2 regions of the Variovorax sp. FW305-3-2-15-B-LB1 genome follow, and region 1 is predicted to be linked to the other one. Evidence: riboswitches for the same ligand, from Rfam matches in the RefSeq annotation. Region 1 holds a riboswitch; the other holds the start of a gene.
The links. Region 1 has a riboswitch for thiamine pyrophosphate ahead of AC3WQR_RS06980 (purine-cytosine permease family protein). Riboswitches for the same ligand answer to the same signal wherever they lie in the genome.
Positions count from the first base shown of each region.

Region 1 (3,334 bases):
TCGCGATGCCCCAGGCCAAGGCTTGCGCAGCGGACACCGGCAGGCCCAGCGCAAACATCTCGTAGGCACGAACGTGGCCGATGCGGGCAGGCAGCAGCAGGCTCGACGCCGCTTCGGGAACCAGCGCCAGGTTGACGAACGGCGTGGACAGCAGCGCATCCTCAGCCAGCACGACGAAGTCGCAGTGCAACAGCAAGGTGGTCCCCACGCCGACTGCGCGTCCGTTGACCGCCGCAATCACCGGGCGCGTTGAACTCGCCAACGCACGCAGGAAGCGGGCGACATGGCGCTCTTCGTTGCCGGCCTTCCCGGCAGCCACGGCAGCAAATTCGCCCAGGTCGTTGCCCGAGGTGAACATGCCACCTTCGCCTCGCATCACGATGGCCCGGACGGACGGGTCGCTCTCGGCGCCCGCGATGGCATCGGCCAGGCGGCCATACATCGCATTGGTCAGTGCGTTCATCTTCTCCGGCCTGGCCAGCGTGAGGGTCAGGACACCCTGGGTGGATTCGACGGTCACGTATTCGGTCATAGGTTCTCCTGGTTGCCCTCTCGCACCGTGCGAGAGGGATGGCATTTAATTCGCATGCGAAGTATATGCTTCGCGTGCGAAATAAATACGGATAAGATGTAACCTGCCGCGCCTTCGCTCAGGCCACAGGAATCCGATGAAAGCTCAAAAAAAATACAGGCTGGTGTTTCTTCTGAACGTCGCCCAGCGGGCGGTGCAGCGCTGGAAAGAAACCCGCGGCGACGCCCTGCCCGCGCTGTCGGCAGCCCAGGCCGGCACGATGTTTTTCCTGTCGACCAACGATGGCGCCCTGACGGGAGAAGTCGCGCAGGCACTGAACATCGGTGCCCCGGCCATGTCCGGCCTTGCCGCCCGGCTCGAAAAGGCCGGCTACCTGACCCGCGCGCAAGACCCGAACGACGGGCGCGCATTCCGCCTGTACCAGACCGAGGAAGGACGGCTTGCCGGACAGCGTGCAAAGGCCGGGCTCGGCGCGTTGAACGCACGGCTGACCCAGGGTTTCAGCGACGAAGAGATGGCAATCGTCGGCCGGTGGCTCGAATCGGTGGTCGAGAATTTTTCCGCCGAGGGCGCGGGAAAGCACGAGGAATAGGCCCTCGGTCCCGGCACGCCATCGGTGCGGCGGATGCAAGGCCCGTCGTGGCCGGATTCTTCCGTGCGCAGGAACTTTTCGGTGCGTCTGCGACACACGCGCCTAAAATGACATTTCGCTAGGGGTGCTGCACCGGTTTCGACCGGTGTGGCTGAGAAAGTCCCTTTGAACCTGACTGAGGTAATCCTCGCGCAGGGAAGCTGGTCCGGTGGCCTGTCGCGTTGTCTCGCGCGACGGCCGCGCCACTGGAGCCTCGCCCACCTGCCAAACCTTTTGCACTGGAGCAAACGGATGGCACACAACGACAACGACAGTTCCGCTTCGTCCGGCAACGAAGCGCTCACGCCCCTGCCCGCCTCCCGGCGCGTCTTCGGCTGGCACGACCACGCCTCGCTGTGGTTCAGCCTCGGCGTGGGGCTGCTGGTGATGCAGATCGGCGCCTACCTGGTGCCGGCCGTGGGCACGCGCGACGCGGCGCTGGCCATCGTGCTCGGCTCGCTGCTCGGCGCCGGGCTGCTGGCCTGGACCGCGCGGCTGGGCTGCGAAACCGGGCTGGCCAGCGCCGGCCTGATGCACGCCACCTACGGCAGCGCCTTCGCGCGGCTGCCGGTGCTGCTCAACATCGTGCAGCTGGTGGGCTGGACCACCTTCGAACTCGTGATCATGCGCGAGGGCACGCAGGCCATCGGGCAGCAAGCCTTCGGCGCCGCGCTGGGCACGGCCTGGGGCGGTGTGCTGACCACGCTGCTGTGGGGCGCAGTGCTGCTGGCGCTGCTCGCGGGCTCGATGGTGAAGCTGGTGCGCCGCTTCGTGAGCCGCTTCGGCCTGCCGCTGGTGGTGCTGTCGCTGCTGTGGCTCAGCTGGCAGTTCGCGACGCAGCTGCACGCCAAGGGCCTGGACGCCTTCTGGGCGCGGCCGGGCAACGGCAGCATGGGCATGTTCAGCGCGCTCGACCTGGTCATTGCGATGCCGGTATCGTGGCTGCCGCTGGTGGCCGACTACGCGCGCCACGGCAAGCGCAGCGCCGGGGGCGGCCTGGGCAGCGCGTTCAGTGGCACCTGGATCGGCTACGCGCTCGCCAACATCTGGTGCTACGCGCTGGGCGTGATGGTGGTGAGCGTGGCCGAGCCGGGCACCAGCCTCGTCATGGCGCTGCTGCTGGCCCAGGGCGGGCTGGTGGCGCTGGGCCTGATCCTCATCGACGAACTCGACAACGCCTACGGCGACGTGTACTCGGGCTCGGTGTCCACGCACAGCCTGCTGCCGCGCTGGAGCGTGAAGCGCTGGGGCCTGCTGCTGGCGGTGCTGTGCATCGGCCTGGCGCTGGTGCTGCCAATGCACACGCTCGAACCCTTCCTGCTGCTGCTGAGTTCGGTGTTCGTGCCGCTGTACGGCGTGATCCTCGGACGGCTGGGCAGCGGAAGTGCCGTGTCGGCGAACGGCACGCGCACCATCGACTGGGGCGCGGCGCTGATCTGGCTCGCGGGCATCGCGGCCTACCACGCGCTCGCCAAGTGGGCGCCGCAGTTCGGCTCGGCGTTGCCGACGCTGGCGGCGACCTTCGTTCTGGCCTGGCTCAGCCGGCCGACAGCGGCAAGCGGTGGGTCGGCACTGGCGCAAAGCCGTGGTTGAGCGGACCATGGCCCGCACCGACCTGCACATTCGCACCGGCGCGCATCGCGCCGAGGATGTACGCGCGTGCGCGCTCGACCGCCTCGGGCAGCGCCAGGCCCAGTGCCAGGTGCGCGGCGATGGCCGACGAGAGCGTGCAGCCGGTGCCGTGCAGGTTGCGGCTGGCGATGCGTTGCGACGCGAGCCGCTTGCGCGCGCCGCTGCGCTCCAGCAGCACGTCGACCACTTCGTCGCCGGGCAGGTGGCCGCCCTTGAGCAGCACGGCCTTCGCGCCGAGCGCGAGCAGTTCGTCGGCCGCGCCGTCGAGTGCGTCGATGCCGCCGATGGCATGGCCGACCAGCAAGGCGGCTTCGTCGAGGTTGGGCGTAACCACGACGGCGCGCGGGAACAGTTCGCGCACGAGCACCTGCACGGTCTCGGCCGCGATCAGGCGGTCACCGCTGGTGGCGATCATCACGGGGTCGAGCACCACGTTCTTCAGCTGGTAGCGGTCGATGGCCCAGGCCACTACCTCGACCACCTCGGGCGCGTGCAGCATGCCGAGCTTGACGGCGTCGACGCCGATGTCTTCCACCACC
Region 1 covers NZ_JBYSZY010000007.1:139,542-142,875, reverse strand. The annotation lists gene AC3WQR_RS06990 (enoyl-CoA hydratase) at 1-532, opposite strand, end outside; gene AC3WQR_RS06985 (MarR family winged helix-turn-helix transcriptional regulator) at 669-1,124, shown strand; TPP riboswitch at 1,235-1,339, shown strand; gene AC3WQR_RS06980 (purine-cytosine permease family protein) at 1,416-2,756, shown strand; gene thiD (bifunctional hydroxymethylpyrimidine kinase/phosphomethylpyrimidine kinase) at 2,701-3,334, opposite strand, start outside.

Region 2 (3,334 bases), on a different contig from region 1:
TGCCATGCTGCCGTAGCACCTCAGCTTCATCGCCAGCGATCCACCCGAACACTTTCGCGCTGGCGCCTTCAAGCCGCACCAGATAGACATTGGTGAAGTCGATCACCTTCTGCGCGCCATCGACCTTGTAGATCGCTCGCCATTCCACGCGGGCGAATCCGTGGAGTTCGTCGATCGCCGAGACGTCGAGCTTGCGCACGCTCATCCGTTGCACGCCAGTCTCGCGGTAGTGCTTGAAACCCTGCGCGGACACTTTCCTGAGTTCGTCGTCGTTCTTGCTGATGAAAGGCCACTCATGGCTGGTTGCAGGCAGACAAACCTATTGCGCGTGGACTCTAAATCCCAAGTAGAGAAAAAACGCCACAACCGCCCCGACGATGGCAAGCCCAATCGACCACGGAATGTCCATGTCACTGCGCTCGCGGCGCGAGACGCCATCCATACGGGTCAGCATCGTGCGTCGCTGGTCCGGCGTGTTAATGAGGAACTTGACGACGCCTGCAATGCCGCAAAGCGCAACGGCACCCCCGATGATCATCAATCCCGAGACTTCCATATTGAACGTGATGGGAAATGCACCATCGGCGGCTGCGACAAAGGGTTCGCGTCCCCTTCGCGTGACAACGATTTGTCCGGCGCGCCATGCATTAAATCCGTGCAGAAAGGCGAAGACTCCCAAGGAGAGGGTCGCAGCGAGCAGGAAGAACAGCTTGAGGAATCGCAAAAGCATGCTTTGGTGTTCAGCTTGAAGGAACGAAACGCCGGACGACTGTAGCGACACAAGCCGTTGGCGCAAGAGGCCTCGGCGCCTTTAGCCCCGGCAGGTCCTCGCAAAGCGGGCATGCCCGGAAGCCCCCTTCAGCCCCCGCCGCGCCAAGTGTTCCAATAGAGCCCTTCATGAGCGCCACCGACCCCACTCCCGGCCCCTGCCCCTGCGGCCGCACCGACCGTCGCGACAAGCCCATCGGCTACGCCCTGTGCTGTGGGCGCTACCTCGACGATTTCGAGAACACGCCGGCGCCCGACGCCGAATCTCTGATGCGTTCGCGCTACTCGGCCTTCGTGCTGGCGCGTGCCGACTACCTGCTCGCCACCTGGCATGCGTCGAAGCGGCCGGCGTCGGTCGAGTTCGAGCCGGGCGTCAAATGGCTGGGGCTGGACATCCGCTCGCGCTCGGTGCTCGATGCCGACCACGCCGAGGTCGAGTTCGTCGCCCGCCAGCGCGGCGCGACGGGCGTGGCGTTCCGCCTGCACGAGCGCAGCCGCTTCGTGCGCGAGGACGAGCGCTGGTTCTACGTCGACGGAGACCTGCACCAGCCCCCGGGTTGACGGCGGCGGGCTTCGGCCCGCACAATCGGCCCCGCTCCGGGGTGCACGCATGTGGCGTGCTGAGATGGCAAAGCTGCCGACCCGCGAACTTGATCCGGGTCATACCGGCGTAAGAAGAGCTGCACTCCCTGACTTCGGTCCGTCACTCCCTTTTTCGGTGGCGGGCCTCCCGAGGTCCACGAGCGATTGCGGAGCACCCTTTCCCTCAACAAGGAGTGCCTCCCGATGAATGCCCCCGACAAGTTCACCTCGCTGCTGTCGCTGACGCGCGAACCCTTTCCCGCCTCGCACAAGTGCGTCATTCCGGGCAGCCGGCCCGACCTGTTCGTGCCCGTGCGCGACGTGGCGCTGACCAACGGCGAAACCGTCTCCCTGTACGACACCTCGGGCCCCTACACCGACCCGAAGGTCGAGATCGACGTGCGCCGCGGCCTGCCCGACGTGCGCAGCGCCTGGGTCATCGAGCGCGGCGACACCGAAAGCTACGAAGGCCGCACGCACCACGCGCTGGACGACGGCGCCAAGAACGAAGACCGCGACGCGCAGCGCCTGGCCGAGCTGCGCGCCGGTGCCTCGGCGCTGCAGCGCACGCCGCGCCGCGCCAAGTCGGGCGCCAACGTCACGCAGATGCACTACGCGCGCCGCGGCATCGTCACGCCCGAGATGGAATACGTGGCCCTGCGCGAGAACGGCAAGCGCGAGTGGATGGCCGAGTACCTGGCCAACGAGGAGCGCGCCAAGCGCGTGGCGGGCAACCCGATGGGCGCGAGCATTCCGCGCATCATCACGCCCGAGTTCGTGCGCGACGAAGTGGCCCGTGGCCGCGCGATCATTCCCGCGAACATCAACCACCCCGAGGTCGAGCCGATGGCCATCGGGCGCAACTTCAAGGTGAAGATCAACGCCAACATCGGCAACTCGGCCGTCACCTCGAGCATCGAGGAAGAGGTCGAGAAGCTGGTGTGGGCCATCCGCTGGGGCGCCGACAACGTCATGGACCTGTCGACCGGCAAGAACATCCACACCACGCGCGACTGGATCGTGCGCAACTCGCCGGTGCCCATCGGCACGGTGCCGATCTACCAGGCGCTCGAAAAGGTGGGCGGCGTGGCCGAAGACCTCACCTGGGAGATCTACCGCGACACGCTCATCGAGCAGGCGGAGCAGGGCGTCGACTACTTCACCATCCACGCCGGCCTGCGCCTGCCGTTCATCCACCTCACGGCGGACCGCATGACGGGCATCGTGTCGCGCGGCGGCTCGATCATGGCCAAGTGGTGCATCGCGCACCACAAGGAGAGCTTCCTCTACACGCACTTCGAGGACATCTGCGACATCATGAAGGCCTACGACGTGAGCTTCTCGCTCGGCGACGGCCTGCGCCCCGGCAGCGGTGCCGATGCGAACGACGAGGCCCAGTTTGCCGAGCTGCGCACGCTGGGCGAACTCACGCAGATCGCCTGGAAGCACGACGTGCAGACCATGATCGAAGGCCCGGGCCACGTGCCGATGCACATGATCCAGGCCAACATGGACGAGCAGATCAAGCACTGCCACGAGGCGCCGTTCTACACGCTCGGCCCGCTGACCATCGACATCGCACCGGGCTACGACCACATCTCCAGCGCCATCGGCGCCGCGATGATCGGCTGGGCCGGCACGGCGATGCTCTGCTACGTGACGCCCAAGGAGCACCTGGGCCTGCCCGACCGCGACGACGTGAAGCAGGGGATCATTGCCTACAAGATCGCCGCGCACGCCGCTGACGTGGCCAAGGGCCACCCGGGTGCGCGCTCGCGCGACGACGCGCTGAGCAAGGCGCGCTTCGAGTTCCGCTGGCAAGACCAGTTCAACCTGGGCCTGGACCCCGACACGGCGCGCGAATTCCATGACGAGACGCTGCCGAAAGATTCGAGCAAGGTGGCGCACTTCTGCTCGATGTGCGGCCCCAAGTTCTGCTCGATGAAGATCACGCAGGAAGTGCGCGAGTACGCCGCAAAGAAGG
Region 2 covers NZ_JBYSZY010000070.1:26,167-29,500, reverse strand. The annotation lists gene AC3WQR_RS28385 (hypothetical protein) at 1-253, opposite strand, end outside; gene AC3WQR_RS28380 (hypothetical protein) at 320-730, opposite strand; gene AC3WQR_RS28375 (YchJ family protein) at 898-1,329, shown strand; TPP riboswitch at 1,357-1,462, shown strand; gene thiC (phosphomethylpyrimidine synthase ThiC) at 1,555-3,334, shown strand, end outside.
Region 2: it holds a riboswitch for thiamine pyrophosphate, as region 1 does, so the genes downstream of both, thiC (phosphomethylpyrimidine synthase ThiC) here and AC3WQR_RS06980 (purine-cytosine permease family protein) in region 1, are expected to answer to the same signal.